DNA from 3 places in the Ferrimonas pelagia genome. Region 3 is predicted to be linked to each of the others. Evidence: predicted binding sites of a transcription regulator. Region 3 holds the regulator's gene; each other region holds the start of a gene.
What was found. The regulator MetJ, encoded in region 3, represses methionine synthesis genes. The targets are predictions, from matches to a motif close to TAGACGTCTAGACGTCTA.
Positions count from the first base shown of each region.

Region 1: metK (methionine adenosyltransferase) is a predicted target of MetJ. The motif match lies at 1,349-1,366, and genes of this name have one in related genera.
Region 2: metN (methionine ABC transporter ATP-binding protein MetN) is a predicted target of MetJ. The motif match lies at 742-759, and genes of this name have one in related genera.

Region 1 covers NZ_BAABJZ010000006.1:58,350-60,621, forward strand. Annotated here, with positions in the region: gene ABEA08_RS02145 (MFS transporter) at 1-67, shown strand, start outside; gene metK (methionine adenosyltransferase) at 150-1,304, opposite strand; gene speE (polyamine aminopropyltransferase) at 1,807-2,272, shown strand, end outside.
Region 2 covers NZ_BAABJZ010000089.1:46-2,317, forward strand. Annotated here, with positions in the region: partial or broken rRNA gene ABEA08_RS14015 (16S ribosomal RNA) at 1-69, opposite strand, end outside; gene metN (methionine ABC transporter ATP-binding protein MetN) at 850-1,884, shown strand; gene ABEA08_RS14025 (methionine ABC transporter permease) at 1,874-2,272, shown strand, end outside.
Region 3 covers NZ_BAABJZ010000105.1:101,481-103,752, forward strand. Annotated here, with positions in the region: gene metB (cystathionine gamma-synthase) at 1-646, opposite strand, end outside; gene metJ (met regulon transcriptional regulator MetJ) at 830-1,150, shown strand; gene ABEA08_RS20610 (sulfite exporter TauE/SafE family protein) at 1,215-1,958, shown strand; gene ABEA08_RS20615 (glycoside hydrolase family 3 C-terminal domain-containing protein) at 2,169-2,272, shown strand, end outside.

The DNA.
Region 1 (2,272 bases), on a different contig from region 3:
CATGGTTACACTGGTGATGGGGTTGGTGCGACGTAACCGCAGTCATCTGGCCGAGGCCGCGGCGTGAACCCGAACGGTTGACGGAGCTTGGGACAAAAAAAGCCCGCGTCTCATCGAGACGCGGGCTTTTTTGTTACGGCGTTCGGGGCTTACAGGCCCGCGTCGGCGCGCAGTGCTTCGGCTTTGTCGGTTTGCTCCCATGGGAACTCAACGCGGCCGAAGTGACCGTAGGAAGCGGTCGGCTGGTAGATCGGGCGCTCCAGGTGCAGCATCTGGATCAGGCCGTAAGGGCGCAGATCGAAGTGCTTGCGGACCAGAGCGATCAGCTTGTCTTCAGACAGCTTGCCGGTGCCGAAGGTCTCGATGCTGATGGAGGTTGGCTCCGCTACGCCGATGGCGTAGGAAACCTGGATCTCACAGCGATCGGCCAGGCCAGCAGCGACGATGTTTTTCGCCACGTAACGGGTGGCGTAGGCAGCAGAGCGATCCACTTTTGATGGATCTTTACCGGAGAACGCGCCACCACCGTGACGGGCCATGCCGCCGTAGGTGTCAACGATGATCTTACGACCGGTCAGGCCACAGTCACCCATCGGACCGCCGATCACGAAGCGACCGGTTGGGTTGATGTGGAACTTGGTGTCTTTGGTGATCCACTCTTGTGGCAGCACGGGCTTGATGATGGTGTCCATCACGCCGTCACGCAGATCCGCAGTGGATACGGTGTCACAGTGTTGGGTGGACAGCACAACCGCGTCGATGCCGGCAACGGTACCGTCGGCGTTGTAGGCGAAGGTCACCTGGGACTTGGCGTCCGGGCGCAACCAAGGCAGGGTGCCGTTTTTACGCACTTCGGCCTGACGCTTCACCAGACGGTGAGAGTAGGTGATCGGCGCTGGCATCAGCACGTCGGTTTCATTGCTGGCGTAACCGAACATCAAACCTTGGTCACCGGCACCCTGCTCACGCGGATCGGCTTTATCAACACCTTGGTTGATGTCAGGCGATTGCTTACCAATGGCGGACAGCACCGCACAGGAGTTGGCGTCAAAGCCCATGTCGGAATGGGTGTAGCCGATGTCGCGAACGGTCTGACGGGTGATCTCTTCGATATCAACCCAGGCCGAGGTGGTTACTTCACCACCCACCATAACCATGCCGGTCTTCACATAAGTTTCGCAGGCGACGCGCGCCTTAGGATCTTGAGCCAGGATCGCATCCAAAACCGCATCAGAGATCTGATCGGCAATTTTATCTGGATGACCTTCGGACACCGACTCAGAGGTGAACAGGTGACGTGCCATAGGAAATTCTCTCGTCTATCTATACTGAAAGGCGTGTAGAAGCATCTACATCTGGACGGCTATTTTATGGATTTTTGACGCTTTTGCCAGTGCTGTCGATCAAAACGTTACACCTTCGCCTGTAAAATGCAGGTTCGGTACAGTGTAGACCGAAACCACAGCGCTGGATTTTGCTAGGCAAAGTGGGTATAAATGCGCGGCTTAGCCTAAGGGCTAGCGGATTTTTAGCCTGATTTTGGTCGGATTGAGGTGGTATGGTTCTCGAGGCGTAAGCCGTGTAAGCAGCGCTTGCACGGCATCCAGTGGTTATCCCTGACGCGGTGGCACAGTGCCTCAGTCGGTCCCTGTCGGTTCCTCCCCCTGCTCGATGATTGCGATCATCGCTTCCCCTCAATTCGGCACTTTTTTTGTTCGGTTCCATCATTGTGAACCATGCTGTGAGACAGCCACTGTTTTGCGGCCCCATTTCTGTGTTTGAACACAGCTTGCGGAGAAAAAAGCCATGAGTGATACCCGTTACCTGGAAACCCTGTACCCGTCTTACGGCCAGCAGTTTGAGATGGAAGAGGTGCTGTTTCGCGCCCCGACCGAGCACCAGGAACTGATCATTTTCAAAAACAAACGATTTGGTCGGGTGATGGCGTTGGATGGGGTGATCCAAACCACTGAGGCGGATGAGTTCGTTTATCACGAGATGCTGACCCACGTACCGATGTTTGCCCACGGCAATGCCAAACGCGTGTTGATCATTGGCGGTGGTGACGGGGGGATCTTGCGTGAGGTGCTGCGCCACCCTGGCGTGGAGCACGTGACGCAGGTTGAGATCGATCAGCAAGTGATCGAGATGTGCAAGCAGTACCTGCCGAACCACAGTGCCGGTGCGTTTGACGATCCTCGTGCGACTATCGTGATCAGCGACGGCAAAGAGTACGTGATGAACAGCAGCGACAAGTTCGATGTGATCATCT
Region 2 (2,272 bases), on a different contig from region 3:
CCGCTCGACTTGCATGTGTTAGGCCTGCCGCCAGCGTTCAATCTGAGCCATGATCAAACTCTTCAATTAAAGATTTGATTTTGTTCAGCAAGCTGAACTACTCAATGAATACTGATTTTTCGTCTCCACTTTAAAAAGTGGAATCAAATTGACGTGTATAGTCACTCAGTAGGCATTAAGAAATGATGATTTCTCAATCCTGCGTGAGTGCCCACACAGATTGTCTGACAAATTGTTAAAGAGCACACTTCGTTCCCGAAGCGAGATGCGTATTCTACACATCATTTTGTGTCCGTCAACCCTTGATTTCATTAAGGATTAACAGTGTCGTCGGTAAGCGGTGTACCGCTAGCAACGCGAATCTTGTTTCGCATTGCCCCGTCGACAGGGAGCGCATTATAGGGCGTGTATTTTTCCTTGCAACATCAATTTACCGACGCACGAACCGTTTGCGCAGCATTTAACCAATCGCTATCTCTCTTCCTATTACTGTCGTCCGGCATTATGGCACTTCACCGCTCGTTCCTATTGCCTCAACACCCTTTCTTTTACACTCTTCATCAATATCTTACACATGGGCTTTATCCAACTAAGCGCACGCAGTGACACGATGAAACCGCTAAAAACCATCTGCTCTCAAATTCTCATGTCACAGATGAGAAGACTGGAATGGTTACGCGCTAAGGCTCGATCTTCTTTATACCGAGCAAATATGCTCAGCAATTGCGCAAACGCCACATTTGGACGGCTAAATGTCTAAATGTCCATTGACAGACTTCTGGACGTCTAGTTACTCTGCGGTCATCGGGCCACGGCCCACAAGAACAATAATCAAAGGCAACGACCTGTATGATCACTCTACAAGCCATCCACAAGACATTCCGCCAAGGGGATCGAGTGATCCCAGCGCTGAAGCCGACGGATCTGCACGTACCGGCTGGCACCATCTTCGGCATCATCGGCAGTTCGGGCGCAGGTAAAAGTACCCTGATCCGCTGCGTCAACCTGCTGGAGCGTCCGGACGGCGGTGCAGTGATCATCGACGGTACCGATCTGACTCAACTTAAGCCGGCCGAATTGCGCCTGCAGCGACAGCAAACCGCGATGATCTTCCAGCACTTTAATCTGCTGGCCTCCCGCACTGTAGCGCAAAACATTGCCTTACCATTAGAGTTGGCAGGCGCGAGCAAAGCCGACATCGCACAGCGAGTTAATGAGCTGCTCACATTGGTCGGCATTCCGGATAAATCCGACAGCTACCCGGCCAACCTAAGTGGCGGCCAGAAACAGCGGGTCGCCATCGCTCGAGCACTGGCCAATAACCCGAAGGTGCTGTTGTGTGACGAAGCCACCTCCGCGCTGGACCCCGAGACCACCAAGTCCATCCTTAAGCTGCTCAAAGAGATCAATCAAAAGCTGGGCCTGACCATCTTGCTGATCACCCACGAAATGGAAGTGGTTAAGCAGATCTGCGATCGCGTCGCCATTATCGATCAAGGCCATCTGATCGAGCAAGATGAGGTCGGTCCGTTCTTTGCCAACGCAAAAACCGAGCTGGCTCGTCGCTTTATCCGCTCGACGCTGCACCTAGATGTGCCAGACAGCTACCGCGAGGCGCTGCATGATGCGCAATTTGACAACAGCAGACCGGTTGTTCGTCTTAGCTTCAGCGGCGACAGCGTCGATGCACCGGTGATCACCCAAGCGGCAAAGCGCTTCGGCATCGATGTGAACATCCTCAGTGCTCAGATGGAATACGTCGGCGGGACCAAGTTTGGTTTGATGTTGGCTGAATTAGTCGGCCAACCCAACGCCATCAAAGAAACCCAAAGCTACTTAATTGAACACAATATTGACGTTGAGGTACTTGGCCATGTCCAGTGATCTGATCCCCCTGCTGTGGGGCGCCACGCTACAAACACTGCAAATGGTCTTTCTATCTGGCCTCATTGCCGCATTGGCTGGCATTCCGCTGGGCGTGATCCTGCATTTGACCAAGACCGGTCAGTTGATGGAAAACGCCGTGGTGAATCGAACTCTGGGGATCGTTGTGAACGCCGGACGCTCGGTGCCTTTCATTATATTGTTGGTTGCCATCATCCCGTTCACCCGGATTCTGGTTGGTACCAGTATCGGCACCATGGCGGCCGTCGTTCCCTTGACCGTCGGTGCGATCCCATTCATCGCCCGCTTGATTGAAGGGGCTTTGATGGAAGTGCCCGCCGGACTGGTGGAAGCCGCACAAGCCATGGGCGCTAAACCGAGCCAGATC
Region 3 (2,272 bases):
CGGTGTTGGCCACCACCGCGCCGCCCACCACATCTGAGTGGCCGTTGATGTACTTGGTGGTGGAGTGGATAACAATGTCTGCACCCAAGGCCAGTGGCTGCTGCAGTACGGGAGATAAGAAGGTGTTGTCGACCACCACCAAGGCTTGTTTGGCTTTCGCCTTGGTCGCGATGGCCGCGATATCCACCAGACGCAACAGAGGATTGGACGGGGTTTCCAGCCACACCATCTTCGGGTTTTGTGCCAGCGCCGTATCCAGCGCGGCCTCATCGGTTTGATCCACCACCAGCAGTTCAAACTGACCCTTGGCCGCCAGCGACGTGAATAAGCGGTAGCTGCCGCCATAACAGTCATGGGGCACCAGGATCAGATCCCCCGCCTGCAACAAGGCCACCGCGGTGCTGATCGCCGCCATGCCGGTCGCCGTCACCACCGCGCCAGCTCCCCCCTCCAACTGAGCCAGCGCGTTCGCCAGCGTGCCGCGAGTCGGGTTGCCACTGCGGGCATAGTCGTACTGCCGGGGTTGGCCGAAGGCCTCAAAGGTATAACTGGTCGACAGGTAGATCGGGGGCACAACCGCACCATGCTGGGTGTCACTTTCTATCCCTTCACGGGCGGCGATGGTAGCGAACTGGCGCTGAGTCATCGAATGCATCCTCCAGACTGACGCAACAAAACGATTTTGTGATGGTTCATTAACTTAAACCGCCACAGTTCGGGCGTCAAGACGTTTAGCCGTCTAAACGTTTACAGGTTAAGACGGCAATCATTGACTCTCTCGGGCATGGGTTTAAAATTGGCCCCGTTATCAAGACTTATAGGTGCATCGATGAGTATCGAGTGGAACGGCGAATACATCAGCCCGTACGCAGAACACGGCAAGAAGAACGAACAGGTCAAGAAGATCACAGTGTCCATTCCGCTCAAGGTTCTGAAGATCCTCACCGACGAACGCACCCGTCGTCAGGTCAACAACCTGCGTCATGCCACCAACAGTGAGCTGCTGTGTGAGGCCTTCCTGCACGCGTATACCGGCCAGCCGCTGCCCGGCGATGATGATCTGCGCAAGGATCGCCCGGACAACGTCCCCGCCGCCGCGCGCGAAATGATGTTGGCGCTGGGGATCGACCCGGACCAGTTAGACGACTGAATGTCGTCACCAGGACAAAAAGCCTGCAGTCCGCAGGCTTTTTAGCGTAAAAAAGGCCCTCTCCATGAACCCAGTTCCAGGCATCGAGCTCCTTTTGGTCTGGCTGATCGTCTTCGCCGGTGCCATCGTACAGAGCGCGGTGGGGTTTGGCTTGGCCGTGGTGGTGGCGCCGCTGCTGTATCTGATCGATCCAGCTTGGGTACCGGGCCCCATCATCATGATGGGGTTGCTGATCTCGCTGTTTACCCTGCGTCGTATAGGGATCCGCCTAGAGATGGGCATATTGACACCCGCCCTGATCGGACGCATTCCCGGCGGTATTCTGGGCACCTGGTTGCTGGTTGTCGCGTCGACCCAGTGGCTCGGACTGGGGATCGGCATCATTGTACTCAGCGCCGTCTTTCTCACCCTCGCCAAGTGGCGCGTGCCGTTGACCAACGCCAACCTGTTTGGCGCCGGCTTTGTTTCCGGGATCTTTGCCGCCATCGCCGCCATCGGTGGGCCCCCGCTGGCGCTGCTGCTCAACAACAATCAATCCGCTGCCCAGATGCGCCACACCCTATCCGGCTTCTTCGTCTTCAGTGCCGCTCTATCTCTAGTGCTGCTGGCCATCGCCGGTAAGTTTGGCACCTCTGAGTTAGTACGCGGCGGGCTGTTGATCCCCCCTGCCTTGCTGGGCTTCTGGTTGGGCGACAAGATCGTCCAGCGGGTCGAGCCGGAGCAACTCAAGCACGCCACCCTGCTGCTTTGTGGTTTGGCCGGCAGCTTGCTCATGCTGCAATCCTCTCATCAACTCGTTACTTTCTGACCCCAAAAGAAAGTGAGTTCGGTTTAAGTCACACCCCCAAAGCAACAAACTCGATCCGCTTCACATTCTGTCGAGGCTGAAGCGTCATTGCCTTGCAGCACTGTGTCGAATCATCAATTCTGTCGGTATCTTACGCATGTTTGTTAACGCTAACCTTGGAGGTGGTTCGCCCCTCCAAAGTCGCATTCCGCGCTCCCTGGCAGGATAATAATGAAAAAAACCGCACTCGCCATCTCCATGGCACTCGCTTCGACCAGCGTTTTGGCCGCCATGTCGGCCGAAGAGATCGCCCAGTACGATATCCCGTTTTACGA